2 regions of the Oceanobacillus sp. FSL W7-1304 genome follow, and region 2 is predicted to be linked to the other one. Evidence: riboswitches for the same ligand, from Rfam matches in the RefSeq annotation. Region 2 holds a riboswitch; the other holds the start of a gene.
What was found. A riboswitch is a leader RNA that binds a small molecule or an ion and turns the genes downstream of it on or off. The one in region 2 is predicted to bind lysine.
Positions count from the first base shown of each region.

Region 1: it holds a riboswitch for lysine, as region 2 does, so the genes downstream of both, NYE61_RS05740 (Na+/H+ antiporter NhaC family protein) here and dapA (4-hydroxy-tetrahydrodipicolinate synthase) in region 2, are expected to answer to the same signal.

Region 1 covers NZ_CP150211.1:1,145,405-1,160,642, forward strand. The annotation lists gene NYE61_RS05675 (D-glycerate dehydrogenase) at 1-358, opposite strand, end outside; gene NYE61_RS05680 (hypothetical protein) at 473-1,441, opposite strand; gene NYE61_RS05685 (phosphatidylglycerophosphatase A) at 1,524-2,039, shown strand; gene NYE61_RS05690 (TIGR01457 family HAD-type hydrolase) at 2,292-3,062, opposite strand; gene NYE61_RS05695 (DeoR family transcriptional regulator) at 3,103-3,738, opposite strand; gene NYE61_RS05700 (DUF86 domain-containing protein) at 3,749-4,186, opposite strand; gene NYE61_RS05705 (amidase) at 4,321-5,760, shown strand; gene NYE61_RS05710 (hypothetical protein) at 5,892-6,161, shown strand; gene NYE61_RS05715 (YutD family protein) at 6,189-6,464, opposite strand; gene NYE61_RS05720 (YhcN/YlaJ family sporulation lipoprotein) at 6,660-7,220, shown strand; gene NYE61_RS05725 (M23 family metallopeptidase) at 7,257-8,222, shown strand; gene NYE61_RS05730 (methionine/alanine import family NSS transporter small subunit) at 8,292-8,399, opposite strand; gene NYE61_RS05735 (sodium-dependent transporter) at 8,396-9,919, opposite strand; gene NYE61_RS05740 (Na+/H+ antiporter NhaC family protein) at 10,296-11,852, opposite strand; lysine riboswitch at 12,028-12,433, opposite strand; gene yunB (sporulation protein YunB) at 12,640-13,416, opposite strand; gene NYE61_RS05750 (DUF1805 domain-containing protein) at 13,524-13,832, opposite strand; gene NYE61_RS05755 (bifunctional UDP-sugar hydrolase/5'-nucleotidase) at 13,908-15,238, opposite strand, start outside.
Region 2 covers NZ_CP150211.1:1,500,170-1,515,407, reverse strand. The annotation lists gene ade (adenine deaminase) at 1-1,299, shown strand, start outside; gene NYE61_RS07510 (DHA2 family efflux MFS transporter permease subunit) at 1,361-2,893, opposite strand; gene NYE61_RS07505 (TetR/AcrR family transcriptional regulator) at 3,066-3,971, shown strand; gene NYE61_RS07500 (GNAT family N-acetyltransferase) at 4,316-4,792, shown strand; gene NYE61_RS07495 (DUF6376 family protein) at 4,881-5,312, opposite strand; gene NYE61_RS07490 (NADPH-dependent FMN reductase) at 5,545-6,105, shown strand; gene NYE61_RS07485 (YusW family protein) at 6,184-6,741, opposite strand; gene pdxK (pyridoxine/pyridoxal/pyridoxamine kinase) at 6,975-7,787, opposite strand; gene NYE61_RS07475 (nitroreductase family protein) at 7,958-8,482, shown strand; gene NYE61_RS07470 (hypothetical protein) at 8,544-8,807, opposite strand; lysine riboswitch at 8,983-9,160, shown strand; gene dapA (4-hydroxy-tetrahydrodipicolinate synthase) at 9,269-10,162, shown strand; gene NYE61_RS07460 (universal stress protein) at 10,494-10,928, shown strand; gene NYE61_RS07455 (PC4/YdbC family ssDNA-binding protein) at 10,953-11,183, shown strand; gene NYE61_RS07450 (hypothetical protein) at 11,269-11,655, shown strand; gene cydD (thiol reductant ABC exporter subunit CydD) at 11,898-13,631, shown strand; gene cydC (thiol reductant ABC exporter subunit CydC) at 13,628-15,238, shown strand, end outside.

The DNA.
Region 1 (15,238 bases), 350 kb from region 2:
TTCTTGCTGTGGCCATTAAGAGTCCAAATCCCAAATCTGCCGTTGTTTCGGATAACACATCCGGTGTGTTAGTAACAATGACTTGATGTTTACTCGCTGCATCTACATCAATATTGTCAAAACCGACTGCTAAATTTGCAACGACTTTTAGATTTGGCGCTTGTGCTAAAAGCTCTTCGTCCACGTTATCACTAAGTACAGTCAACAAGCCATCTGCATGCCTCGCCTCTTCAATCAGCACATCACGAGGTACACGTTCATCCTCCTTCTCCCACATGCGGAATGAAAAGCTTTCCTGGTACGGTTTTAATAATGTTTCTGGAATTTTTCTAGTAATATAAATTGTAGCTTTTCCCATACTGTCCCTCTCTTTACCAACTATTGTACTTGCGCAACGACTTACAATCCAACATTTAAGCGTTCCGTATATGAATCGCTCTAGTGACCGATTAAGTCATTTTCTAATAAGCAATTACAACCAGTGTACCATAGGTATCCCCCACGTTTCAGCATCCACGCCTGTTATTTCAAAAAATTCACTCAAAAAACTTTCAAACACAGATTGCTGTTCGATTATTTTTTCTAAGCCTTTTATATCTGGTGTGGTAAAGCCTCGCTCAATAAAATCAAACAAGTGAATTGGAAAAAGCAAACGCGCATATACTAGACGCCAACCAAAAACCGAAATTGGTGCTACTTGTTGATAGTCATTTAAAAATGCAATTGTCTTTTCGACTTTATCATTATTTAGAATGACACTACGTATATATTCAGCAATATCTCTTGCTGGATGATCATATACAAGCTGATCTGTCCAAATAACTGGAAAATCCAATGATTCATAGCGATTAAACGTAATGGTTCCTTGATCCGTTTCAAGTATTCGCCGTTCCCGCTCACTTTCTTGCAGAAACTGAATTGCATTTTCACTTATTCCAATTATATATGGCAAAAAATTCATCAGCGCTCGATTATATTCAGACTGTTTTTCCTTTGCTTCGCGCTCAATTCCAGTCTCAAAAGCTGTTAATTTATCTATCCATAATGCTTTCCACTTCCCATAGCTCGATATTGATTTCGGTTCATAACCAAATGCTGTTCCAATCTGATGAAACTCAGCAAGTCGAATTCCCGCAGGCTTTGCGGAATATTCTCGATTATCTACTTGCTGCATTTGGATAACCATCCATATGTTTTCACCATAGGATGTAAACCATTCTCCTTGTAAATTCGGGATTGGAAGTGTCATTATTTCCACTGGTTGTTCCTTTAAAAAATAAGTTACTGCCGCTTGCTCAGTAAGAATTGTTTCCTTGTTTCTTCCTGAAATGGTAAAATAAATACTATCACCTTGCTTGTATCCTTCTTTATTTCCAAATAATATTTTCCGCTCTGGATGGATACGGTAATAAATAGCAAGCATTCCTGTTAGTGGCAACATGATCTCCCCTTTTTCTTCTTTTATTAAAGTGTATGAATGTACCAAAGATATTTTAACTATAATAATGAAAAGGTGATTTTAAATGGCGAAGTATACGAAAAAAAGCGAACTTGAAGTGAATGCAAGAAAAGCGTTAAAAGACCGCGGGGTTAAAGTAGAGGATATCGCTGAGCTTGTTTATTATTTACAATCAAAATATCATAACGATTTGTCTATGGATGATTGCCTGCACAATGTTGAGCGTGTATTAACAAAACGAGAGGTACAAAATGCAATTTTAACAGGTATCGAGCTTGATATGCTTGCAGAACAAAAGAAACTAAGTCAGCCATTGCAAAAAACCATTGAGACGGATGAAGGGCTTTATGGAATTGACGAGGTAATCGCACTTTCCATTGTTAATGTATATGGATCAATTGGTATGACCAACTTCGGTTATATCGATAAACAGAAGCCCGGAATTCTGAAAAAATTAAACGATAAATCCAGCGGTGAAATTCATACTTTCCTCGATGATATTGTTGGAGCAATCGCTGCTGCTGCCTCAAGCAGATTAGCACATAGTGACGCAGATGCGCTAGATGATGTTGATGCATAATGCATAAAGAAAAGGAAGCTGGGACATTACAAAAGTGTTTAATGTTAAAGACGAACGATGCATAAGCTTAGCTTAGGAAATATACGTAGACTCCAGTGGGAGGTAAGGCATAGGTGAGACACCGTAGTGCGATAGCACAAAGGGGTTCACCAGCCGCCTCTGGATGCGCGAAGTATATTTCCGGAGTGAGTTATTTGCATCAATCATGTTCGGTTTTTATTTCAGAAAAAAACTTTTGTCTCAGCCTCTTTCCTAAATTTTATCAAGCCATTCTGTTAATTGGTGGACATAATATGTTGGCGGAATCTCCAAGCTATCTAAGTCTTCAAATGGAGTCACGCCAGTAAAAACCATTAATGTGTCAATTCCTGCACGGATACCAGCTGAAATATCAGTCTGATAATTATCACCAACCATCAATGTTTCTTCTCTCGTTAATCCCAATAGCTTAAGCGCCTCTTCCATAATTATTGATTCAGGCTTTCCAATAAATAGCGGATTTTCTCCAGTGCTAACCGAAACAACTGAAACGAGAGCACCGTTACCCGGAAGAAGACCACGTTCTGTAGGTATAGCGACATCACCGTTCGTAGCTATCAGCTTTGCTCCATTTCGGATAGCAAGACAAGCTTGTGTAAATTTTTCGTACGTTATTTGGCGATCAATTCCCATTACAACAAAATCGCACTCCGTATCCGTAATAATCATTCCACTTGCTTCCAATGCTTCTAGCAATCCTTTTTCACCAATAACAAAACAGCTCGCTTTTTCCTTGATGGATTTTATGTAATTGGCTGTTGCAGTAGCAGATGTTACAATTTGATTGGCTGCAGCTTTAATCTCCATCGCATTTAATTTGTTCGCTACATCCTCTGGAGTTTTAGAAGAATTATTCGTGACAAATAAATAAGGGATCTCCTTTAAGTGGAGCTCATTAATAAATTCTGCTGCTCCTGCAATCGCTTCTGTTCCACGATACATTGTCCCGTCTAAGTCAATTAGATAACCTTTATAATCTCTCATATATTAAACCTCTCCTCGAAATAAAAAGAAGATGATCTAGTCACCTTCCATTCGGATTTTTTATTTTCCATTTACAAACATGATCACCCTGTGTAATAAAGGAATACGCGCTGACTTCACTTCCAGGAAAGATTTCCTCATAGAGTTTTTGTTCGTTTGTACACATTTGGTGGTAGCACCTGGCAATAGCTGCGACCGGGCAATTGTAATTTCTAACCTCAAAGTCTCCTTCAGCCACCTTCTCAACCTCCACCATATATCCCCTTTCATTTTGAATCCGAACCATTTCCGCCACTTTTTTATCCAGGTCGTCCTCCTGTATTACGTTATCCATATAGGCTTTTTCCCGTTCGCCATGCTTATCTAATAACGCACGTACAGCTTGAGGTCCGTGCAATTCTTCTAAATCTTCAAGGAGCTCCACTGGAATTGATTTATACTGATTCGGAAATGTTTCATGACCCTTTTGTGTAAGATCATACGTAAGATATGGTCTACCGAGCTTTTGCTTATGGGACTGCTGCTTAACAAAACCTTGCTGGACAAGCTCATGAAGTTGTTTTCTGACAGCGATTTCAGAAATAGTAAAATGCTCCATGATTTCAGTAATTGTAAGGTCATTGGCCTTTTTTAAAATAGTTAATAGTCGCTGTTTTGTTGGCGTGCGCTTACTCATAATCCCACCTTCATTCGTTAGAAAATGCGTTTGCTACTCCTAGCTCATTATTCAAATACGTCCTAATTCTGCTGCTAAACTGGCTCCAAACTGGATGATATCCGTGTATTGCCTCTAACAAAGCATTATGGTTTACTTTTGTATATTCCGAAACAAGCATTTTACGAAGCGATACGAACATTTTATATGCTCCTTCCTCATCCTGTGGCAGAACCTTTTCATCGACTAAAATATCAATGATATCATCATAGCTTCCCGGATCCCTCATAATAAATCCATCAATCATCATGTTCCCGACATCCAGCATTGCTTCAATACTTACATGAACCATACGTTCCAAACTTAATTTATCTGTGAAGCTAGTAGCTTGATGATTTTTTAACTGTTCTAAGATTTGGTCTAAATATAAAAGCGTATTTTCAATTTTGCTACGATCCACGAAATACATACATATTCCCCCCGATATCTGTCTATAATTTTATCATATCATATTCCATATGTTTATGAATCAAAACATGGTATATTTAAGCTATGAAGGTTTGTATAAATGAATAATTACAATTTTATAATGAGGGACGCACAATGAAAGAAAGTCAACTTGTTGCGATGGATGCAACATCAATAGCCGGTGCAATTCAAAATAAGCAAATTACGAGTAAAGAAGTTGTTTCAACGTATATTGCTCATATCTTAAAGACGAACCCAAACATCAACGCGATGGTTGAGGACCGATTTGAAGCTGCTTTATATGAAGCAAATGAATTAGATCAAATGCTAGCTAGAGGGGAAGTAATAGGGCCGCTTCATGGGGTTCCAATTTCAGTAAAAGAGTCACTACATGTCGCAGAAATGAAAACGACCGGTGGCTTAGAGCACCGGCAGGATTTAATTTCCAGGGAAGATGCCGAGGTTGTTGGACGTTTAAAAAAAGCTGGTGCCATAATTTTAGGAAAAACTAACACCCCTGCACTTTGCTTCTGTCAGGAAACAGATAATAAATTATATGGCAGAACAAATAACCCGTGGGATTTAAATAGAACTGCCGGGGGATCTTCAGGAGGCGAAGGTGCCCTTCTTGCTGTAGGTGGAGCTGCTGCAGGCATTGGATCGGACATTGGTGGGTCAATTCGTTTTCCCGCACATTTTAATGGCATCATCGGTTTCAAGCCGGGGATGTTCACTATCTCTAATGATGGCCATTTCCCAGCTGTTATGCATGATTTACAAGCCCGTATGCTAACTATTGGACCAATGGGAAAATCTGTTCAAGATATGCGACTGCTTTATAAGGTTCTTTCCGGTGTTTCGTTAGAACTAAAACCTTTAAATCGATTCCGAATGGAGATCTTACCTAGTACAATTGATTATCCGTTATCTGAGAAAACAAAACATATACTTAACCAAACGGAGCTTTTTCTTGAGAAGACGTTCTCCACGAAACAATCCAGCCCTCCTTACTTCAGAGACAGCGCTCTAATTTGGCAGGAAATTTTATCGATGGAAGGAAGTAAATTGATTGAACAAGAAGCATATAACAATGACAGATCGAATGTATATACCTCTTTCTTTAAAGAAAAATTAACACAACGAACGAAGGTGCATCCATATCTTTCCTGGGCGATTATGGGCGCAAAAATGTTTCGCCCATCTAGAAAGCGCATTCGTGAAGTAGAAACAATTATCGAACAAGGTGACGAATTATTAAAAGCGTATTTAAAGAATCGCCTTCTTATTTTTCCTGTTTATCATTCTGGGGCTCTTCCCCACGGTCAAGTGTTTAAGGAAATATTCTCGATTCGAAAAACATTCTTACAGCATATGCCCTATGTAGCCTATGCAAATGTATGGGGACTGCCTGCATTAACCATTCCTGTTGGAACAGATGAAAACAATATGCCAATTAGTATTCAAATCATGAGTGCCATTGGTAATGAGGATGCTATATTCCGCCTAGGCAGATTAATTGAAAAGAAATTTAGAGGTTATATGCTTTGCAATAATGAAGTGGCACAGTCATTCTAATAAAATGGAATGACTGTTTTTTATACTTTTTTACTGTTTATAAGCTGTTTTTTATCGAATATGATTTAACGTTTGGCAAATACTATTCCTATCCACAAAATCACATCTATTTTGGAAAGAGGTGTACGATTATGTCAGAGAAAAAGAATAAGCATTTTTCGGATTTCTCAAATGTAGACAAACAACGTAATCAGTTAATACCTGAAGAATTTCCAGAAGGACCATTTGGTTCTGCAATCAACGATAATGAAAAAGTATCAAGTAAATCTGAACCTTGGGGCGAGGGACAATATCGCACAAGCGCCTTTACATTTCCAGATAAAAACCAGCATGCAGGCATCCCACGACAAGCAGATGGATCACATCCGACACATGACGAGTCAGAAAGCGACGAAAGGTAGCAGCTCAAATCTTTGAACTGCTACCTTTTACTTATGTACTTTCTTCAACACAAAATAGGCGCATCCAAAATTACAGTATTCAAATAAATAATCATCTAATGCGTTTATTTTCGAATCGATTGATGCTTTTGCATTTCTCTCCTTATAAAATCCTTTTAATCGAAGCTGCTCATAGCCCCAGTCTCCTACAATATAATCATACTTAGCCAATATTTCGGAATAGCGATTTTTAATTGCTTCCTCTTGAAATCCATCTTTTATATTTTCTACAATTTCATAGCTTTTACCATTCAGTTCAATCAAACGATTCACCCCACTTTTCATGCACACATAAGTTGCTTCTAGTTTACCATACGTTCGGATATAGAAACCAGAAATATTTACATGCATTATTTTCGCCTTTTTAAAGAAACTAGGACTAATCAAATTATAATTGCGTGTTCAAGAGCGGGATGACACCGGACTGTTGAACAACCTTTTATATGTAGGAGGAAGAACATGAAAGCAATCCTTATTATAATGCTTACGATAACTACGATGCTTGTAGGTTGTACAACATTTGACAACTCAGAAGGTGATCGTGAACAAATACTTGATGAATTGGATCCTACAAGAAATGCGCCAGAACCCACGGATGATGAGCTTAGCTCAAAGCTGGGATACGTACGTTACACAAAGGATCAACTGGATAATGAACTGGAAAACGGTGAACAGCAGCTCACAATCGATCGTAATGAAATGGCTGATATGATTACGAAAATCATTCTTAGAAATAATGGTTTTGAGGAAGTTGCAACACTTGTTACGGACAAGGAAGTTTTAATTGCTTACCAAAGAAATGAAGAACTTTCTGCCCAGGAAGCATCCGATTTATGCAAGAAAACCGCTGCATCTATTTTACCAGGCTTTTTTAATATCCATGTTTCTGATAATGAAACACTCATGCAGGATATCCAAAGTCTGCATCAATCCACATCGGAAAACCGGAATTATGATAACACAATAAAAGCCATTATAAAAGAAATGGAAAAAACACCTAATAGGGAAACAGTGGAATAATCATTATCAATAAACTAATTATAGGAGGTGAATACATTGACGAACAGGCTTATCTTCTCCATTATTATTACCTTCTTTTTCTTGAACGCTAATGCAGTCAATGCCGAGAATGAGGAATCCGTTTATGATAAGCGAATGGCACTTTTTAAAAAGACTGAAGCACTAACACAAATTCCTTGGTACTATTTTGCTGCTATTGATAATTATGAACGTAACATAAAAAGCAGTGATGAACCTGAGCAAGTAATCTCAATAGGATTCGCTTCTGAATTATGGTTTGGCCCAGGGAATAGCTCACAAATAACGGACGAAACTATTATCGACACTTTCGATGGAGAAGGAAAAGATGGAAATGGTGATGGAAAGGCAGATCCAGCCAATGAAGAAGATGTTCTTTATACGATGGCAATGCTTATTCTAGAATATGGTCCTACAGAGGATGATATTAAAATTGCACTGTGGAATCATTATCAGCGTGATTTAACCGTTCAAACTATCATGAATACGGCAAAGGTATTTGCAACGTTCCAAGATATCAATTTAACAGATAGAGACTTCCCTGTATCGATTCAGCATAATTACAGTTATCGCAATACTTGGGGAGACCGAAGAGGCTTTGGTGGGCTGCGTATTCACGAGGGTACAGATATTTTCGCAAACTATGGTGTCCCTGTTCAGTCAACCACATATGGCGTAATTGAAATGATGGGCTGGAACCTATACGGTGGCTGGCGCATTGGAATACGTGACATTTTTAATATTTATCATTATTACGCGCATATGAGTGGTTATGATGATAATATAAAACTTGGACAAGTTGTACAGCCTGGAGATGTGCTCGGCAGTGTTGGATCAACCGGCTATGGTCCACCAGGAACATCTGGAAAATTCCCGCCCCATTTACACTACGGGATGTATAAGGATAATGGGTATAGTGAATGGTCCTTTGACCCCTACCCTTACTTGCGAAAATGGGAGCGCATGGCTAGAGATAAACAATAGTTGGACCATAAATCCGACGTATAAGCAAAGGAGTCGTTACCATTCCGGTAACGACTCCTTTGTAACACTTTAATCTGTTTGCTTTGATTTTCTCATTGCGTTCCATACACTCGCAATCAGACCGCCCCAAATTATTATCATCCCAATTACCATTACAAAAATAGATGCACCACTCATTCGTTAGCCTCCTTTTTCTCGTCTATATCCTTTTTCCATTTGATTAACGACATCAAAATACCAATTACAAGTGCTGCTATCGCGATCGACCAACCACCATATAAGATAAATGTATTGGAGTACCCTTCATAGTTACCTGTGTCCGTTGCAAATTCCTTTAGGAGGTTCTGCTTAAATAAACCATACATCATGTATCCCATGACGATAGGCGTTATTACCCCTAAACTAATTGTCCACCATGAACCAAGTCGGATATCCGAAATCCCGTCTGCATGATCTTTATACATTTTAACCTTACGGAGAATCCAAGCAATTAAGACAACCTCAACAAACCCAAGCATCGCTACACCGAATTGATTAATAAAATAATCAACTACATCTAGGAAGAACAGTCCGCCTTGTGTCGCAAACAGCAACGAGATAACAGCGGCTAAACCACCGCCTATTAGGACTGCTTTTTTCCTTGAGATTTGGAATTTATCCGACAAACCAGATACATACGTTTCTGTAATTGAGATTAATGAGGTTAATCCAGCTAACATTAACGAAACAAAGAATAATACCCCAAAAAGTTCGTTAAAGGCTGTGAATTCATTAATGATTGCTGGAAATGCTACGAATGCTAAGCCAACTCCACCACTTACAACTTCATTAATCGGCAAACCTGACTGTAAAGCCATAAATCCTAAAATACCAAACACACCAATACCCGCTAACAATTCAAAACCAGAATTCGCAAATCCTACGATAAAAGCGTTATTTGTAATGTCTGATTTCTTTGGCAAATAACTGGCGTACGTAATCATAATTGCAAAAGCAATGGATAAACTAAAGAAAATTTGTCCATATGCCGCAATCCATACATCCGGTGAAAAAATTTGGCCGAAATCAGGTGCAAAAAACGCATCCAATCCTTGCATAGCTCCTGGAAGGGTTAGTGCTCGAATAACAATGATGAGGAATATAATGACTAATGCTGGAATAAAAATACGATTTGCAATTTCAATCCCTTTCTTCACACCTTTAAATAGAATTCCTAATACCAGTGCCCAAACAATGATTAAAGGAATTAATACACCAGGAACCAGATCCCCTATCTGTCCTGGGACTTCTGCTAAATTTAGATAATCGCCATATAAAAATCCTTGTGTATCCTCTCCCCACCCTAAATTAAAAGAAAAAACAGAATACGATATGGCCCAGGCAACGATTACCGAATAATAGGTTGAAATAATAAATGCTACTGCAACTCCCCACCAGCCAACCCATTCTGTTTTTTTATGCATTCGTTTAAACGTTAATGGTGCAGAACCTCGATACTTATGTCCCATTGTAAATTCCAATATCAAAATCGGAATTCCGGCGGTGAGCAGTGCAAACAGATAAGGAATCAGAAATGCTCCGCCGCCATTTTCATAGGCAACTGCAGGAAAACGCCAAATGTTCCCAAGGCCGATAGCCGATCCGGCTGCCGCCAAAATAAAACCTGCCCTTGTCCCCCACTGAGAACGATTTTCCATGACCAAACCTCCCCTTTTTTTATACAAGCTCTGTATTATTTATATTATGAAGGTTTACAATAATTACTCTTTTCTGATATATTTATTACATAGTTTCCTTACGAAGAACAAAAGCGCAAGCGCCCGGTTAGCGACGTACGGACTGGACTGAGCCGCAGGAGATAAAGGAAACACGACGACCGCAGGGAGTCGATGTTGACTTATCGTACGGAGGTGAGGGAAGTCTCGCTAGTCGCTGGGCGCTGGAGCTGGACGTAGCCGTTTAGGTAACTAAGTTATCCACAGCATTCAAATTTTATAGTTTCCTGGTGCAACAAAAAAAGATGTGTGATGACATTACTGTCATCACACATCTTAGAAATTTTTCAGCCTATATTTATTTCGCTGTTTTACTTTTTAAAACAGTACGATATACAAATACAATCCCAAAAAGGAATACAAGTGTAACTGCCAAGGAAAGCATAATTTGCCCTGTCAATCCAAGCAGTAAAAACCCTAGTATTGCTACAACTGCTGCAAGTATTGCATATGGCAGCTGCGTTAATACGTGATCAATATGGTTAGCCCCTGCTCCTGTTGAGGAGAGAATCGTCGTATCGGAAATAGGTGAGCAATGATCACCAAATACAGCTCCTGCAAGTACAGCTGCTAATGCCGGCAGTAATAACTCAACATTTGTATTGCTCATTACTTCTGCTGCAATTGGAAGCATGATACCAAATGTACCCCATGAAGACCCAGTAGACAATGCCATCATCGCTGCAATAACAAAGAATATTAACGGTAGATAGCTAACACCTATAGAGGAATCATTAACTAAATTTGCTAAATAGGTCCCTGTTTCCAATGTACCGATTACCGAACCGATCATCCAAGCTAAAATGAGAATATAAATAGCCGGAAGCATCGTTTTTGTCCCTTCTACAAAGATTTTCATAGAATTTGCTTTTGGCTTTCCTTGGACTAAATGAAAAATAAAAGCAGTCAATACGGCTAAAATACCACCAATTGCTAATGATTTGTTAACATCTGTATTCGCAAAAGCATCCAATATCGTAGCATTTCCATCTGTTGCTTGAATACCCGTAGTTATCATTGCTACAACGGTAGCTACAAAAAGAACTAAGATTGGTATAAATAAATGGTATACCTTTCCGTTTTGATTTGGCTTAAACACATCGCCTAAATCCCCTGCAACCGTATTCTGCTCTGGATTCAAAAGCTCTCCTGTTTCCATCGCACGTTTTTCATGTGTACGCATTGGACCAATATTAAATTGAAAATACGCTACAATAAATACAAGCAGGACTGCTGCTATTGCATAAAAATTCATCGGAATCATCCAGATAAATGCCTCAATCGGCTGATATTCTGTAATTTCATTGGCAGCAAACAATCCACCAAGAATTCCAATAATATAAGCTCCCCAGCTTGAGATAGGCGAAATAACTGTTATCGGGGCTGATGTTGAATCAATATAATAGGCAAGCTTCGCTCTGGACACTTTGTGACGATCTGTTAATGGTCTTGCAATTTGACCAACTGCAAGGCTGTTAAAATAGTCATCAATAAAAATAATCAATCCTAAAACGCCTGTCATTAACTGTGCACCTCTACGTGTTTTCACTCGTTTCATCATCCAGTCACCAAAAGCTCTGCTTCCTCCGGATGCTTGTAAAAAGGCAGTCATGATACCTAATAATAATAAAAATCCAATTAACTGAATATTTCCTGTATTAGGTGCTCCCTCTGAAACAAAAATTTCATAAAATACATACCAAATTTCCTTAACTGCTTGCAACACATTAAAATCATGAATAAATAATGCTCCAATTATTATCCCTGATCCTAATGATAATAAAATTTTCCTCGTTGTAATAACGAGCACCAGCATGATTAATGCTGGAATAATCGAATAAATTGTACCTTCCATTGTAATCCCCCCATAATTATTTCTCAGATGTGGTTTTCGAGATAAACGAGTTGATGATGAAATGTTGGTTTACGACATATGTACGTGCTAGCTTCTTAAAAAAGCACACAAAAAAACAATGACAGAAAATAACCATCATTGTTTTTTACAATTACAATATACGTTATCCTCCATCTCGATCAGTAGTTCTCCATGCACATCCATTTCAGCGGTTGTTCAAAAAGTCCGGTAAAAATGACACATCGAGATCAGTAGACCTTCGACTAAGTACCGACACGTCCTGTGTCGAACGTCGAAGTCACCACATCCTGTGGAAGCTCGTTGGCTTGCTTTTCCGTTCTTCACGTATTAATTGCATACGTTACGGTACGGGGAGCTTCGCCGCCTCGAACTTCTCGGTCCTTTTTATCCTCTTTTTTGAACTCTCACTTTAAGCATGACAGTACATCTCTTGTTCAAAGATGTACCAGCAAATAATAAGTTTGACTCTTATTACGCTTCGGCAAATACCCCTTTCACCAACCATCACTGTTGTCATTCTCCGGTGGATTACTTATAATATTTGCGCCTCTACCTCACCGATCTGATAAGGTTTATTATTGAGTTAAAGGATATTCATAAAGTCCGGTAAAAGTGACACTTCGAATTTCTTCGTTAGCTTGCTTTTCCGTTCCTCACGTATTAATTGCATACGTTCCGGTACGGGAAGCTACGCTGCCTCGAACTTCTCGGTCCTTTTTATCCTCCTTTTGAATACACATAGTTACTCCCATACTATACTAGATTTTTAGTTATTCTGCAAGTCGTCTTTTGGTATAGCAATTGACGGACCATCACTGCCACCACCATAGAAATCTGGAACCTTGCCCATAATGGCACTACCATCCAAGTATATCTCCGTATTAACTGTTGTTACATCGGATGTAAATGGGATGACAATCTGCACATCCGCCTCTACATTAATATAAAGCGATACCCAAGCACCATTAATACCAAATTCCTCAATTTCACGTACAACATTTGTCCGAACATTCCCTACAACCTCGAAATTAATCGGTATTTTCGGACCTAGGTTTGCAAGTACCGTATTTCCGGTAACCTGCCCTAAAGGGATCTCAACCAATGTCGGATCCTGTTTCGCCATATCTTCAGCACCATCACTATATTCATATGGTTCGGTAAGCGGATCTTCAAATTCCAATGGGTCACCGCGGTTAACGTTGATGAAAAATTCTTCCACCCTGTCTGTTGCGACTCGATTAATTTCACTGATGATAGAATTGTTCCAGTTATACGTTGAAAAATTCCCTTCATTGTCATATGTAATATTTACCATGTCATCAAAACTATAATCTTCAACATACCGAACGGCTGAATTGATCGCCCGCGTTGCAAACTCATCGACTCTTCTTTCCGCTATATGCATTAGAACTGGTTCAATTCGTTTATCAATTAATTGCATACTTAAAAATACACAGACTACAAAAATAATCATCGTTATGATTAAAATATGTTTCCCTGGAGGCAATGCTGTTCGTTTGCGAAAACGTTTTTTATGTCTCAACTCAGGAACCCCCTCTGGAATAATCCTATGCTTGTTCCACAGGGGGTAGACTAAGTAATTTATAAACATAATAAAAATGCCTCCCTAATGGAAGACATTTGCATTAATTATGATATTCTTAACAAAGCTTCTTTACCCGTCATACCAACTTCCCAGCCATAAGCTTTTGAAGCATCTGTTATCTTCTGTAATGGAGCGTGTAATAATTCATCGATCGTTCGCACACCCATCGCACGCCCCGCGATAACATTACGCTCCATTAATTTTGGAACTTCATTAAAAATATCTACATCCAATGCCGCACACATAATATAGCCAATGTCATTGGATATCGTCAGCAAATTCGTTTTTGGAAGCTCAACACGTACTGCCATAAAAATCATGCCGTCTACTTCAAGTGGATTTACCGTAATCATAATGAATTGCCCCCTTCGCAATGTACCATATATGTGTATGCATGAAGGGGCCAACATGTCACAAGCAGCGGCCTCTTAGGAATAATATGGAAATTTAGCACGAAGCGTTTTTGCGAGCAAATCCCTTAAAAATTCCGGGACAAAATATTGCTTCGAATCCGATTTCGCTACCTCCGGTAATAGACGGCCGAATGTGAAGGTATCGGCAGTCGCGATATAGTATGTTCGATCTGGATCGATCTCTTCTCCATTTTCTAACAGAACCTGTTTCACATACTCCTCACCATTTTTATGAAATCCTGTTTCTACCTGGATTCCTGCAAACATCATTCTTCCCAGTACTTTCCCACGAAATCCAAAGCCTTTCAATGCCAGCTGCATAAATTCCTTTGTTAATGATACACGGACAACTTCGATCAATTCATTTCCTTTCAGATCCACAACAACAGGATTAATTGGATGTGGGCAAATCCGATGAATATCTCCATACGTGATAGCCCCTACTGGTAAGCTTTCCAGTAACAGACCGTTATTCAACATCGCAGCATCGGCTTTTGTCCATTCCTTAACTGTATTCGTCAGCTCCTGCATGATTGGTGTATCCTTATACCAATTAACAGTCAATGGACTGTCAATCTGTACAACGGTTTCACCAAGCAAGCTATTAGCCTCATTTAGCATCACGTGTAATGTCTGCTCCGTTTCAGCATCTTTTTCCAAATGCGTAATGTCAGCTGTATATGCCTCTTTTTTCACCAATTTTTTCTGCTTATGGTCCCAAGTAAGAATAACTTCACCTATATAAGCGCAATGCTTTCCTGCTGCAGTAATCACAGCATTATTGATATATTCGCCACTACGAAGCAAATGATGTGTATGGCCACCAATAATCGCATCTACAGCATCATACCTTCTTGCAATTTCTTGATCGATGGTAATACCAAGATGCGACATGACAATGATTATATCAACGGAATTCTCTAGATCTTTCATATACTTATCCAACACTTCAAATTCAGGTGAAACATACCAATTTAACAGCTCATAAAAGGCATTAAATGGCGCAGTTAAACCAATCATACCAATTTTCACACCATGCTTTGTCTCAATATTTACTGTCGGACGTAACCATGGTGGCTGCATGTTATCAGTACTATGCAGGTTCGCACATGTGACTTCGAATGCAGCTTCATCATATAAATGGTATAAATCCTGATGAGACATTGTAATCCCTTCGTTATTGCCGATGGTAACATAATCATAACCTGCATCATTTAATAGCTTGACATTCGCTTTTCCCATTGTTGCCTCTGTTATAGAATGAGATCGGTCTACATGATCTCCAATATCAATTGTCCAGTTTGATTCACCACGTTGATTCCGTAGCGCTCGTGCTTCTTTTAAAT
Region 2 (15,238 bases):
GCAACATTAGATGCGAAAGGTTTACAGCCCTTTTTGGCTCATCCAAATGTTCTGGGTCTTGCTGAGGTCATGGATTTTTCTTCTGTGAAAAATGGAGAGAAACAGATTATTAACAAGATAGCAATGGTTCAAGCGAATGGAGGAGTAATTGACGGACATGCAGCAGGAGTTGATAAGGAAGATTTAAACGTCTATATGGCTGCGGGAATTCGCACGGATCATGAAAGTGTAAGCAGTCAAGAAGGAAAAGCCCGTCTTGATTTAGGGATGTATCTAATGGTAAGAGAAGGTACTGTTGCCAAGGACTTAGAGGCATTACTTCCGATTATCACAGCACAAAATTCCAGAAGGTGTATGTTTGTAACAGATGATATATTGTTAGATGATCTTGTAGAGCAAGGAAGCATTGATCATATTGTCCGACTTGCAATGGAAAAGGGACTAGACCCGGCAATTGCGATTCAGATGGCAAGCTTGAATGCTGCTGAATGTTTTGGTTTACGTCATATTGGAGCTGTTGCATCAGGATATCAGGCAGATTTTCTGCTGTTAGATGACTTACAGTCTGTCTCCATTCATCAAGTATATAAGGGTGGCAAGTGTGTTGTAGATAAGGGAGAAATTAATAAAGCATCATTTTCTGAGGTGCGATCAATTCAAAGCACGATGGCTTCTCTTCCCGCATTTCATACAAAAAAGCTAACTGAAAATGATTTAGAGCTTCCTCTTAAATCAACTGATTGTAATATTATCGAAATTATGCCGAACAGTATTGTGACGAAGCATTTAAAAGAAAGTGTACACGTAGAAAATGGATTGTTTGTTGCTTCAGCAAAAACTGATCATCTGAAGGTGGCTGTGATTGAAAGACATAAGGGTACCGGAAATGTTGGAATAGGGATTGTGAAAGGATTTCGATTGCAAAAAGGGGCAATTGCTACTTCAGTGGCACATGATTCTCACAATATTGTTGTTGTTGGAGTATCTGATAAGGAGATGCTTCGCGCGGTCGATGAAGTTTTAAAAACAAATGGTGGATTAGTAGTTGTAGATGGAAAAGAAGTGTTAGCTTCCTTATCTTTACCTGTTGGAGGATTGATGTCTAACACTACTTATGAAGATACTTACAAAACGCTACAAAAAATGAATGCTGCAACAAGCAAGTTAGGTGCAAGTGAATCATTTAATTTGTTTCTAACTCTATCTTTCTTAACCTTACCAGTAATACCTGAATTAAAGCTTACGGATCAGGGGTTATTCCATTTCGATTCCTTTTCCTTAATTGATATAGAAATTTAATGCATTAAAAATCCCTTGGAATTTAGTTGAATTTCAAGGGATTTTTTTGTTATATCAGTTATTATCCTGCAATTGCTTTATCCGCTTCCTTTTTCTTTACATTCCTTTTTTCAATCGTACCATCTGATTTAACACGACGAATAAAGAAAGCCAGAACTAGTGCTACAGCTCCGATTATGGTGGAAACAAAGAAAGAAAAATTGATTCCATGAAGCATTGCTTCATTGATAATTTGTGCCTGTGCCTCTGCAATTGCTTGGTTAGATTGTGCTATACTAGAATCTATTGTTGCCATCGCATTTTCAGTTAATTCAAGTGCTTTTGCTTCTGTACGATTATTCATTAAGGTAACTAATAATGCAGCACCAATTGCACCAGAAACCTGTTGAAGCGTATTATTCATTGCAGTCCCGTGTGGGTTTGCTTCCATGGGTAACTGATTTAATCCATTTGTCATGACTGGCATCATTACCATAGACATTCCAAAGCTACGGAAAGTAAATAAAAGCATGAGACTCACATAGGACATTTCCATATCTAGTTGACTGAAGAAAAAGGTCGTTGTTACGACAATAATTAGCCCTATAATGGCAAGCGTTCTTGCTCCGTATTTATCAAAAAGACGGCCGGTGATCGGGGACATGAATCCCATTACGACTGCTCCAGGAAGCATGAGTAATCCAGCGTCCATTGGAGAAAAACCACGAATGGTTTGAATATAAATCGGTACTAATATCATCGCAGAGAACATTGCCATGGATAAAACAATGGAGATTGCTGATGATAATGCGAACATTGGATATTTGAATATCCGGAATTCGAGCATTGGGTCATCCATTCGAAGCTGACGAAGTATCAAGGCAATTAAAGCTATGATACCGACGATAATTGTGCTGTATACAAGTGGGTGATCCCATCCCTTGTCACCAGCTGAACTGAAGCCGTATAATAGTCCGCCAAAGCCGAAACTAGATAAAACAATGGAAAATACATCGAGCTTTATATGACGCTGTGGTGTAATATTTTTCAGTTTGAAAATGGAATAAATTAAGGTAAAGACAGCAAAAGGTAATACAATGTCGAACAGCATTCTCCAACTGTAGTGTTCAACAATCCAGCCAGAAAGTGTTGGCCCGATTGCTGGTGCCACAAACATAACCATTCCAAAGATACCCATCGCAGTACCTCTTTTTTCGATTGGAAAGGCAGTTAGCATGATATTCATTAACAATGGCATCATCATCGCTGATCCTGCTGCTTGAATCATTCTTGCAGTAAGAAGTATACCGAATGTTGGAGACAAGCTTGCAAGCAATGTGCCTATCGTAAACAATGTCATTGCAGTCAGAAATAGACTGCGATTCGTAAAACGTTGAATAAAAAATGCACTCGCAGGAATTAAAATTCCGTTAATAAGCATGTATCCTGTAGACAACCATTGGACAGCTGTAGGATTTACTTGAAATTCATCCATAATAGATGGCAGAGCAATATTTAACAGGGTTTCATTTAAGATGGAAACAAAGGCGCCGATAAATAAAATTGCAATCATACCATATGGAGGTTTATGTTGAATAGGATTTATTTCACTCATTATTCCTAATCCTTCTTTCTATAATTAAATAGTCCTGCATTTAGGACAAAGTATATTCTATACTCACAGTCTAATAATATCAAGTATATAATTTATTTTCTATGTAAAAATTGATATAACAAGTTTAAAAGACTATATTATAACTAGACGACTATTATAAAAAGGTGATTAAATGAACCGTAAGAAAAAGCAAATTATAAATGCTGCACATCGTTTGTTTATTGAAAAAGGATTTGTAGCAACATCAATTCAAGATATTTTAGATGAAGCGGAAATTGCAAAGGGGACGTTTTATAATTACTTTACTTCAAAAAATGAATGCTTAATGGCAATATTGGAATTTGTATATGAAGAAACGAACCAAAAAAGAAATGAGATTGCGCATGGGAAAAATATAAATGATGAGAAGGTTTTAGCTGAACAAATAGCTATTCGGATGGATACGAATCGCAAGCATAGCATGATGGCGCTTTTTTCTTCGATATCGCTTTTGGATGATGAAGATTTACAAGCATTCATTGGAAAGCAACACAGAAGGGAATTACAATGGGTTGCAAAAAGACTAAAAGAGGTTAATGGAGCGGATACAGAACGCTTTGCATTGGATCATGCTGTCATTCTTTTGGGGACTATCCATCACGCCGTTCATCTTTTGAAAATCAATGAGAATAAAGAAATAACGCCAAGAAAAGTGATACAATTTGCTATCGATTCTATAAAGCCCATTGTGAAAGGACACTCCCAGGAAGTGCTTTTTCATGCGGATATGATTTCAAACGTTCCAGAAGATATAGGTGAGAATATCATGTCTTTAAAAATACAAACAATTTCTCAGTTAGAGACATTACTTAAAGAAGTAAACAAACGAGAAGGGAATCATACAAAGAAATGTGAATATCTGCAATTTTTAATCGGTGAATTAGAAATGGAAAAACCACGACTCTTTTTAGTAGAAAGTGTTCTCATGTCTTTGTCAAAAATAGTTGATGAACGAGAAGTAATTGGCAATGAACGACAAGTCTTCCAGCTGCTATGGACTTTCATTGAAAAAATTAAAGAAGCAGAAGCGGAAAAATAACTTCTTTATGTGAAATAATTAGATTAGTTTAATTATGTTGATTCAAAGGAATGATAATGATATAGGATTAAAATCGACTACTGTAAGGGAGATGCATATGAGCAGATTACTACGAAGACTTATTCGATATGGTCCGATTCTTTATCCAATCATTAGAAAACTGTGGAAAAATCGGAAAGCTAAAAGAAACTATAATTAATTGTTGTAGAGGTGGTTCAAATTGGGCCGCCTCTAAAATATTAATGGAGAGCTGGCTATCATTTTTTAGACAATCATCAATTCTCCTTGTTATAATTAAGTATATATTGGGATAATACATACCGCAGAAAAAGCGAGGAAATGACATGCAATATACGATAAGGAACATGACAGAAACGTATGCGATTGAGGTTCTTTGCTGGAAATATGAACGACCATATAATTTCTATAATCAAGTATTAACAAGTCATGCAATTATGGAATTGACGGGAAATAAATACTATGTTGTCTTTGACCAATACGATGTGTTGATAGGATTTTTCTGTGTTGGAGCTTCTGCTAAGGTGCCTGCTGGCTATCCACATGGTGCATATCAAGAAGCTTGTGTAGATGTGGGATTAGGTATGAAGCCAGCATTTACTGGAAAAGGGCTTGGCTTTTCGTTTTTTTCAGCTATTCTTGATTTTGTAGCAGAAAACTATGAAGGAATAGATATAAGACTAACCGTTGCTACCTTTAATAAACGAGCCATTCGTCTTTATGAAAAAGCGGGCTTTGTTGAACAAACTAAATTTCAAAGTGAGCGGGCCGAGTTTAGTACCATGATCAAGCGGATAGTCTAGCTAGGGAAATTTTATTTCTTTGGCATAAGACCAGATGAAAAATAAACCGGCTATGAACGCAGGCGATGCATCATAACCGATTCATATATTAAAATCCAAGGTCTTCGATTTGATTTTGGAGTTCAGTAATCGTTTCAATCGTTTGGAATAATTCCGATTCCTCTAGCTTCTCAACAGCGACTTCTCCATTTTGAATAACATTTGATGTAATGTCCAAGAGTTGTTGATTTTTTTCTGTGAAATTTTGGTGCAGACCTTCTGCGAGTTCAGGAACATCTATGGCATTAAAATCAGCAATGGATTCCTCTAAGGCTATGAAATGACTTTTTAAATCTTCTTGTACTGCCGGGTCGGAAACTGCTTGATCTACAAGTCCTGGAACCTCTTCTGTAAAGCTGCTCAATTCATTTAAATACTCCGTTGCCTCTGTTGCATAGTCCAATGTATTATTCGTCTCCTCAATGAAGAAACAACCGGAAAGTACGGTCGATATTAATAAAAGCATTATTAATTTTTTCATATGAATCTCCTTTCAACTAGATTTATTTTAGCCTATTTTCTACAATAATTAAACATTTCATTTTGTAAGCGTTTTATTTTCATATCTGAAATAACAATTATTTTGAGTGAAAGCTGAAAGTGAGTTCGAGAAGTCACATTACTTGAATATATGACCTCAATTTGATAAACATATAGTTATGTAATTAAAGTATTACAATAAGATACGTAACTATAGATGGAGGAATTATAGAATGAAAATTGTTGCGATGGTAGGAAGTAACCGTAAAGAGTCCTATAACATGAAGCTTGTTCAGTTCATGCAGAATAGATATGCAGGAAAAGTTGATATTGAAATTTTACCGATTGATCAGCTGCCGATGTATAACGAAGATGACGAACTAAATCCGCCAGAGGTTGTAAAAGAAATCCGTGCGAAAATAATGGCAAGTGATGGAATCTTATTTGCAACTCCAGAATACAATGGCTCTATTTCTGGAATGCTAAAAAATGCAATTGATTGGTTTTCTCGTGTAGAAAAAGTAATGGTGAAAAAGCCAGCAATGATTGTTGGAGCTTCAATGGGGGCGTTAGGTACAGTGAAAGCACAACTGCATTTACGTCAAATTTTGAATGCGCCAGGAGTAGCAACATTGACATTGCCTGGAAATGAAGTTTTTGTTGGCTCTGTTCATGAAAAAATTGACGCACAAGGGAATCTGACAAATGAGCCAACAGTTCAATTTATTGATTCCGTTGTAACGAATTTTGTTAGCTGGACTGAAAGTTTTAAAGTAACTGCTGATGTAAAATAATGATTAATAGTAAACTCCGCTGCTTGTATCGTATACAAAACAGCGGAGTTTTTAGTTGAAGCTTATGCTGCAAATGGTTTACTGTTGATATTCGACTTCCGTACCACCAGCATACTCGATGTCTAGTTCAACATTCTGCGCGTCAGTTGGGATATTGAAAGCTTCAAGGACAGTACTTAGAACCTCTTCCTTTGGCGTATTTTCATCAAAGTCAAAAGTAGAGAAGATGCTATCAAGCTCTTGCATCGCTTCATCGCCTCGTAATTGAATTCCTTGTGTTTCATTTCGATAGGATGCTTCCGTTTCGTTCGTATCCTGCTCATATTCTACTTCGACAATATCTTCTGTTCCTTCGAAATCTGCTTCTAAATCAAAGCTAGTAAACGCGTAATCGGATTCCGTATCTGTTGTTACATTATCACTGTCATTCGTTGCATTATTATCTGTCGCTGAACCACTGTCTGTATTGCCATTATTTTGATCGTTAGAAGCATTATCTTGATCGTTTGTGGCGTTGTTTTCCGTCTCTCCCGCATTATTATCCGCTGGAGGATTTGTATCTTCTTCCGTAGTTCCACATGCTGCAATAAGAAAGGCTAATGTTGTTATTGTTATTAGTACCATAAACTTTTTCATGGTGCTCACTCCTATCTAATAGTTTATACCACTATATTGCCCAAAAGCCTAAAAACTAAACGATGTAATAGCATTTTGTATCTTTTCACCTATGGTAAGAATCTTAATTGTAGATTCGAATGATAGAACTAGAATATTCTAAGTAATTTGTATCAGGAAGTGATTGTGAATTCTAATGCTTATTAAAAGCCTTGAAAATCGAATGCATTCGTTTCCAAGGCTTGTTCTAATATTTATTTGTTGTTTGTTACTTTGTTGTAGGCACCATGCATAACTGGGCCAACATATTCATTTAGCTTCCAACCATTAGCAATTGCTGCAGTAACAAAATCCTTAGCAGCAAATACGGATTCCTTTACACTTTTGCCATTTGCTAGATTTGCTGTGATTGCTGCAGCAAATGTACATCCAGCTCCATGATTATATGTGGTATCGACTTTTTCTTTTTCAAGTATTTCAAAGTCTGTACCATCATAAAATAAATCAATCGCTTTTTCATGATCCAGCGCCTTGCCGCCTTTAATGACAACATTCTTGGCACCGAGCTCGTGGATTTTTAATGCAGCTTGTTTCATATCTTCAATTGATTTTAAGGGCTTAGTCTGTGCTAATTGACTAGCTTCAAATAAGTTAGGTGTTGTAACGAGTGCGCGCGGAAGAAGATATTCACGCATTGCGTCTGTATTTTCCGGCTGTAATACTTCATCTTCGCCTTTACAAACCATAACTGGATCTAGTACGAAATTATTAATTTTATATGCATCGATTTTTTCTGCACCAAGCTTAATGATATCAACCGAGCCTAACATACCGGATTTCATCGCGTCTACTCCGACGGATAGAATCGTGTCTAATTGTCTGTTTACAAGATCCAGGTCAATTGGTGTTACGTGATGATTCCATCCCTCTGGATTCATTGTAACGATGCAGGTTAATGCAGTCATACCATATACATCATGCTCCTGAAACGTTTTTAAATCAGCAGCGATACCTGCACCTCCACTTGTGTCCGAACCTGCAAGTGTTAACGTTTTTTTCATTGTCATTGATAGAACCTCCTCTAGAATGCTAATTTTTATTATAGCACTTTTGAAGGGTCTGTCACTAAACACATACTCATGGATTGTTAAAAATAACTTGACGTTTGGTGGTCTAAATCATATTAGTTTGATATGATTAATACAGAAAATAAGAATAAAGGGAGAGAGGTTGTACGATGGATGTTTTTCAAGCGATACAAGAAAGGCGCGAAATTACTGCGTATGTTAACCGTTGCATTCCGAATGAAGTACTAGAAAAAGTCGTGGATGCAGGTTATTATGCACCATCAGGAAATAATCTTCCGTCAAAGTCGTTAATTGTAGTAAGGAATCGTTCTACCTTGGACAGTCTTGCTGCAACAACACCTTATATGAAATGGTTAAAAGAGGCACAGGCGGCGATTGTCGTTACGGGAAAGTCCCAAATAAGTAAATACTGGCTGCAGGATGCATCAATTGCTTGTGCGTTTATTTGGCTCGAAGCAGTTGAGGTTGGGCTTGGTGCAGCGTTTGGAGCGGTTTATCATTCCGAGGATGAGAACGAATCCATCGATAGGGAAAACCATGTGCGAAAGCTGCTTAGCATACCGGAAGAACACCGTATTGTCGCTATTTTGGGAATGGGGTATCCTCAAGAAGCATTAAAACCGAAAAAACACCTAGCAAGAGAAGAAATTGTACATTATGATACATTTAGCTAAAATGCATGAAACTGTTCTCTAAACATAAGTTTGGACAACAGTTTCTTTGCTTAACATGCAACTATGACTTCCCGTGATTTTGATCTTGATATAGCATATCTATCTTTTTTTGCAAGTCTGTTATTTGCTGCTGCATCAATAGAATCTGCTGATCCATCTGTATCTTTTCCTGATTTACTTGTAGTTCCACTTCTTTTTCCTGTTCGTATGTGATAAAGGAACCAATAACTGCCAAATTACTTCCAATGGTACTAATTAAACCACCTACTAGAATTAGCTTATCACCGAAATTTGCAGGGAGGTCACGATATGAATTTCGCTCCATCTTAATTACCTCCTCAGAATTAAGTTATGTAATAGCGTATGTTTTGTTCGCTTATCCTGCCCATCATTTTGAAAGTAATGCTGTTCTTTTCATGTGGTTCAAATGCTTGTTTTCTAGATATATCCCTGTTATAATACACATAATAATTAAATACTTTCTTATTTTAGATTTGTAAAGTAAGGGTAGAGGTGCAAAGACCATTAATACTTACATGGAGGAGAATGAGCTCTGAAGAAATGTGAGGAAAGGGGGATTTGCCGAAGTGGAAGAAGACTCATCTTCTGAAGCTGGGCCTGTTATCAAATAGATACGGGACTGTCATATAGGAAACTATATGGAGGGCTATCAAGCTTAGAACGGTAAATAATGTTCTATAAGCGGCAGCGAGCTCTCTCTCGTTGCTGCTTTTTAATTTGGTCCTAAAGCATCAATAAAATATTGGATGAAAAGGGTGTATTGATATGAATTTTGGTAATGTATTAACAGCAATGGTTACTCCGTTTAATGAGGCGGGAGAAATTAATTTTGAACGAACAAAGGGCTTAGTTAATTACTTGATAGCAAACGGTACAGAAGGTTTAGTTGTTGCTGGGACAACGGGGGAATCACCAACACTCTCTAATAATGAAAAAGTGAAGTTATTTCAAACAGTTGTAGAAGAAGTAAATGGAAGGATTCCTGTTATTGCAGGAACTGGTACGAATAATACAAGAGCATCTATTGAATTAACGAAAGAGGCAGCGGCTACAGGTGTTGACGGGATTATGCTTGTTGTTCCTTACTATAATAAACCGTCACAAGAAGGCATGTATCAGCATTTTAAATCGATTGCAGAAAGTACAGCACTTCCTGTCATGCTTTATAATATTCCAGGTAGAAGTGTGGTAAACATGGAATTAGAAACGATTGTTCGACTTTCTAGAATCCCAAACATTGTTTCACTAAAAGAAGCTAGTGGGGATTTAGATAAGGTTTCGGAGATTATAAGCCATACTTCTGATAATTTTACTGTTTACAGCGGGGATGATAGTCTGACATTGCCGACACTTGCTGTAGGTGGAACTGGGGTTATTTCTGTAGCATCACACATATTAGGTAATGAGATGCAAGAGATGGTAAAGCTTTTTCAGAATGGTGATGTAGCTAATGCCAGTGCTATACACCGACATATTTTGCCAGTAATGAAAGCATTGTTTTCAGCTCCAAGCCCTACCCCAGTAAAAGAAGCACTGAACCATATTGGAGTACCAGTTGGTGGTGTTCGTCTACCACTTGTACCATTGACGGAGTCAGAAAGAGCGTCTATTTGTAAACTAGTAGCGGCCTATGAAGTGAAAAACGCAATCGGATATTAAGTTAGAGAAAAGGAGTAAGCAGTGAAGCTTATTCCTTTTTTTGATACCAGGGAATGCTGTGGATAAATACCTTATGACACGATAACGAAGACTTACCGACTTGGGAAGACATAGATTAGTAGCACTTATACCCTGGAGTGAATCACCTGCGCAGGAATGTTCGATAAGTCGAACCTACTCCAAAATATGGGGCGCAGTCCGTACATCAGCGTCAACTTACCAAATATGAAGTCTGACGAAAGCCATTAAAAAATTAACCTCTCTAGACGTATCCATGTATAATAAATTAAGTGGATTAAGTAGCTAACCTTTAATAAAGTGAGGAATGCAAATGAATCGAAAAATTCTCGTATCGTATGATGGTTCAAATCGTAGTAAAAAGGCGATTAAAGAGGCAAAGAATCAGGCGTCAATTACAGAAAAAGCAGAAGTACATGTTATTTCTGTTGTGACACCGGGAATTAAAAGTAACGAGACAGCTATTGCAGGCAACATATCCATGGCAGATGCAGAATTTCTTTTACCGGAACTACATCAAATCAAGAAGGAAATGGAAGCATCAGGAATTGTTACGATAACGGAAATTCGGACGGACTTTTCACAGCGTAACCCGGGGAGAGCGATTTGTGAATATGCTTTAGCTAACGAAATAGATTTGATCATTGTAGGCAATCGGGGGCTTAGTAATATAAAAAGTCTTCTGTTAGGTAGTGTGAGCAATACGATTGTACAGAACGCCAAGTGCCCTGTTTTGATTGTTAAATAGAATGAAGCATAAAGGAGTATGAATATGGCTGAATTAAATTATAAAATTGTAGAAACAATTGCTGTTATTTCGGAGTCGCCAAAAGGATGGACAAAGGAATTGAATGTGATCAGCTGGAATGGTCGCCCACCAAAATATGATTTACGAGACTGGGCACCTGGTAAGGAAAAGATGGGTAAAGGTGTTACTTTAACAGAAGAAGAGATTGTCCAATTGAAGAAAGCATTGGCAAATTTAAACGCGCTTTCGGAATAGAACGATTATCTAAATCACTGACTTTGGGAGATGGCTGATGATTTGGATAAATTGTAATAAAGACAAATGAAAAGTGGGAGATAAAATGAGAGAAATCGTTATTACTCTTGCGGAAATTGTAAATAATATTCATGACATCCTTACAGACATGTTCGGTCTACATATGACAGATAAAGAACTCCATTTTTGGATTATGGGCTTTATGGGAATGACGATTTTCTTCTTTGTCTATATCTTTTTCAAGCTATTGGAAAAGCTTAAATGGAGTACGACGATATTTTCCTTTATCTATACGTTCACCATTATGGTTGTTATCGTTTTTGCAATTGAATTGCAGCAAGCAATTACGAATCGGGGAAACATGGAGTTTGCAGATGCAGTAATGGGACTATGGGGCTTTTTTGTCATGTTTTTCATTTATGCTGTAATTGCATGCGTTATTTACTTTGCTATAAAATTTATTAAGAAGTAGCTGACTGCCCAACAAAGTGAGACTATGCGATCGCTCGTTTTGTTGGGCAGTTTTTACGTGAATTCTACTTCCTCTTTTGGAGACGGTGAAAATTCTCTAACGTAAGGAGCAAGGTTAATTTTATCACCCTTAAAATCGACAACTATGTTAACACCCTAGCTATCCGTTTACTTCGGTATTTTAAATCATGTATACTTATGTGAAGATGTTCACTAAAATAGCTTTCGTTAGGGGGAGAATCAATGAATAGATTGAAGAATATAGCAGCAGAACAGAAAGGAAAGCTCATACTTTTTATTGTGCTTGCGATTCTTTCTGCGTTTGCTATTATCGGTCAAGGTTATTTATTTGTGATAATCATTGATCGTATTTTCCTAAAAGGCTATTCATTTTCAGAAATTAGCCCGTTAATTATAGGCTTAGTCGTAGCGCTTTTTTTACGGACAGGACTAAATTATTTGAATGGAAGAGCAGGAGCAAGAATGGCTACTCTTGCTAAAAGAGAGCTGCGCAGGCTGTTTGTACATACATTTTCAAGAAATTCAATGCAAGCTTCATTGGAAGGACAGTCTGGCCAAAAGGTTGGGCTCCTATTGGATACGGTTGATGAAATAGATTCTTATTTTAGCAGCTATATTCCACAAATTATTCAATCAACGATTGTACCGCTTTTCATCCTTGTTGTTATTTTAATGGAACATATGGCAACAGGAATTATTATCCTAGTTACCGCACCATTTATTCCTATATTTATGATAATTATTGGCTTTAATACGAAAGACAAATCCGAACAGCAGCTAGATAAGATGAATGCGTTCTCCGGTACGTTTCTTGATACGCTGCAAGGGTTAACAACATTGAAATTATTTGGACGGTCTAAAGAGCAGGAGAAAACCATTCAAAAAAGCAGCTTAGATTTCCGTGATGCAACGATGGAAGTGCTTAAAATTGCATTTACGAATTCTCTGGCTTTAGAGTTTATTTCTATGCTAAGCATTGGGCTTATCGCGTTAGAAGTTGCTGTTCGAATGATTATTTTTCAAGATATCACGTTTTTTACTGGCTTTTTAATGCTTATTCTTGCTCCAGAGTTTTACACGAAATTAAAGGAGCTAGGAAATTCATTTCATACGGGAAGGACGAGCATGGCGGCAGCGAATAAATTAGATATAGAGCTTTCTGCACTCGAAGATGATGAGACACGATGGGGAGAACTACCCTTGGCGAAAAAAAAGCCAGTCCATATTAAAGTGAATGATGCAGGATTTTCTTACAAGGAAGGCGGTTTTGCATTAAAGCATATTAATTTAGAACTCGAAGCTTTTGAGCAGATTGCGATTATCGGAAAAACGGGATCAGGAAAAACGACATTATTGCATATGCTAGCAGGACTAGTCCCGCTAACGGAGGGAATGATTCAAGTAAATGAAACTTCCTTAAAGCAATACAGAGAGAAGGATTGGTTTGACCAATTAAGTTATATTTCACAGAATCCGTATATATTCTCAGGTACGATTGCAGAGAATATTGCAATTGGTTCTACAAAAAGCGCATATCAAGAAGAAATTATCAAAGCAGCTGAAAAGGCAGGGATTAATGATTTAGTGGATTCGCTTGAACATGGATATGACACGTTAATCGGTGAAGGAGGAAGAGGCCTTTCTGGTGGGGAGAAACAGCGAATAGCGCTAGCCAGAGCATTTCTCAAACGCCCATCTGTCATTCTTTTTGATGAGCCGACGACAGGGCTGGATTTGCAAACGGAACAAATTCTTCAGAAATCAATGGAGGAACTAGGAAAACATTCGACAGTTATTACGGTTGCTCACCGCCTTCATACGATTCAAAAGGCTGATAAAATCGTCCTTTTAGATAACGGTGAAATTAAGGCAGCAGGAACACATGATGAGTTACTAACAACGGTAGAAGCCTATCGGAATATGGTGACTGTACAGCAGGGAGGGATGACTAAATGAAGGGATTACGTTCTGTCATCAAGATCGTGTTGCAGGAAAAAAAAGATGTCATTTTTTCAATTGCTTGTGGATTTCTAGCTGGAGTAACTGCCGTCGGGCTATTCTCATCGAGTGGTTATTTAATTTCCAAGGCAGCCTTAGTGCCACCGATCTATTCCTTGATGGTACTTGTTGCGATCGTTAAGCTACTCGGAATAATATCGGCATTAAGTCGATATGGTGAAAGATATTTTTCACATCGAGCGACTTTTACAATGCTAAGTAATTTGCGTGTTTCGTTTTATAAAAAAATGGAGCCACTCGCACCAACTATTTTTCAAAGTCATCGCAGTGGAGACTTACTAGCAAGAATCGTTGGCGATGTAGAATCGCTGCAAAATTACTTTTTACGTGTTTTTTACCCACCGATAGTGCTTGTTCTTGTATTTCTTGTTACCATTCTTTTCACGGCTTATTTTTCCATTGAAGCAGCCTTGCTTCTGCTACTTGGATTATTATTAACCACTTTGGTTGTTCCGTTAGTCATCGGCATGAAGCAACGGAAAATCGATTATCGTGTTAGGAGTGAGCGAGGCAATTTATCAACGGAAGTAACAGAATTCCTGTACGGGTTTCGTGATTTAAAAATATATCAGCAAGTAGATGACAAAGAGGAAGCATTATTAAAATCAGCTGATACGTATTTGTTGGAGCAGGAGCGGGAAAATGTGCATCGTTTATTTAGTGAATCGGCAAATACGTTTCTATCCCTACTTGTTTCCGTATCCGTGCTAACGGTAAGTGCATATTTTGTATCCGTACAGCAGCTAGATGGTTTGTTTCTTGCCATGCTTGTGATGATATCCTTAACACTGTTTGAAAATACTTCTCCGATGGCGGCTTTTCCAAGCTATCTTCAAGAAAGTCGTCAGGCAGTAACAAGGCTAGATGAGGTAATGGAGAGGAAAGGAAATGAGGATGATTCGTTCGAAACGCTGCAAATTAAACGGGCTCCTTCCATTACTTTTCATGATGTGTCCTTTGCTTTTCCGACAGAATCACGTGATACATTAAAAGATCTAACGTTTCATTTACCTGCTGGTTCAAAAACGGCAATTGTCGGTCCAAGTGGGTCCGGGAAGTCTACCATTATGCAGCTTTTACTGAAATTATACCAGGTACGAGATGGTGCTATTTCACTTAATGATCAATCGGTAGCCGATCTAAAAGCTGAGAGCATTTGGGAGCATGCGAATGTTATGCTTCAGTCGAACCATTTTTTCTATGGAACAATTCGAGATAACTTAGCGATTTCTCAGGATGGATTAGCTGACAGAGAGATGGAAGACATTCTTTTTCACGTACAGTTAAATCATTTTGGATTGGATGATCAAGTTTTAGAAAAGGGAGAGAATCTTTCAGGCGGCGAAAAGCAGCGATTAGCACTGGCGCGAATACTGCTAAAACAAGCACCATTATGGCTGCTGGATGAACCAACCTCGTCCATCGATGCATTAACAGAGGAACAGCTATATAAACGGCTATTTGAAGTAGCTGAAAATGATACAGTCGTTTTAATTAGTCACCGTTTAACAGGGCTTGAGAAAATGGATCAAATTATTGTCATG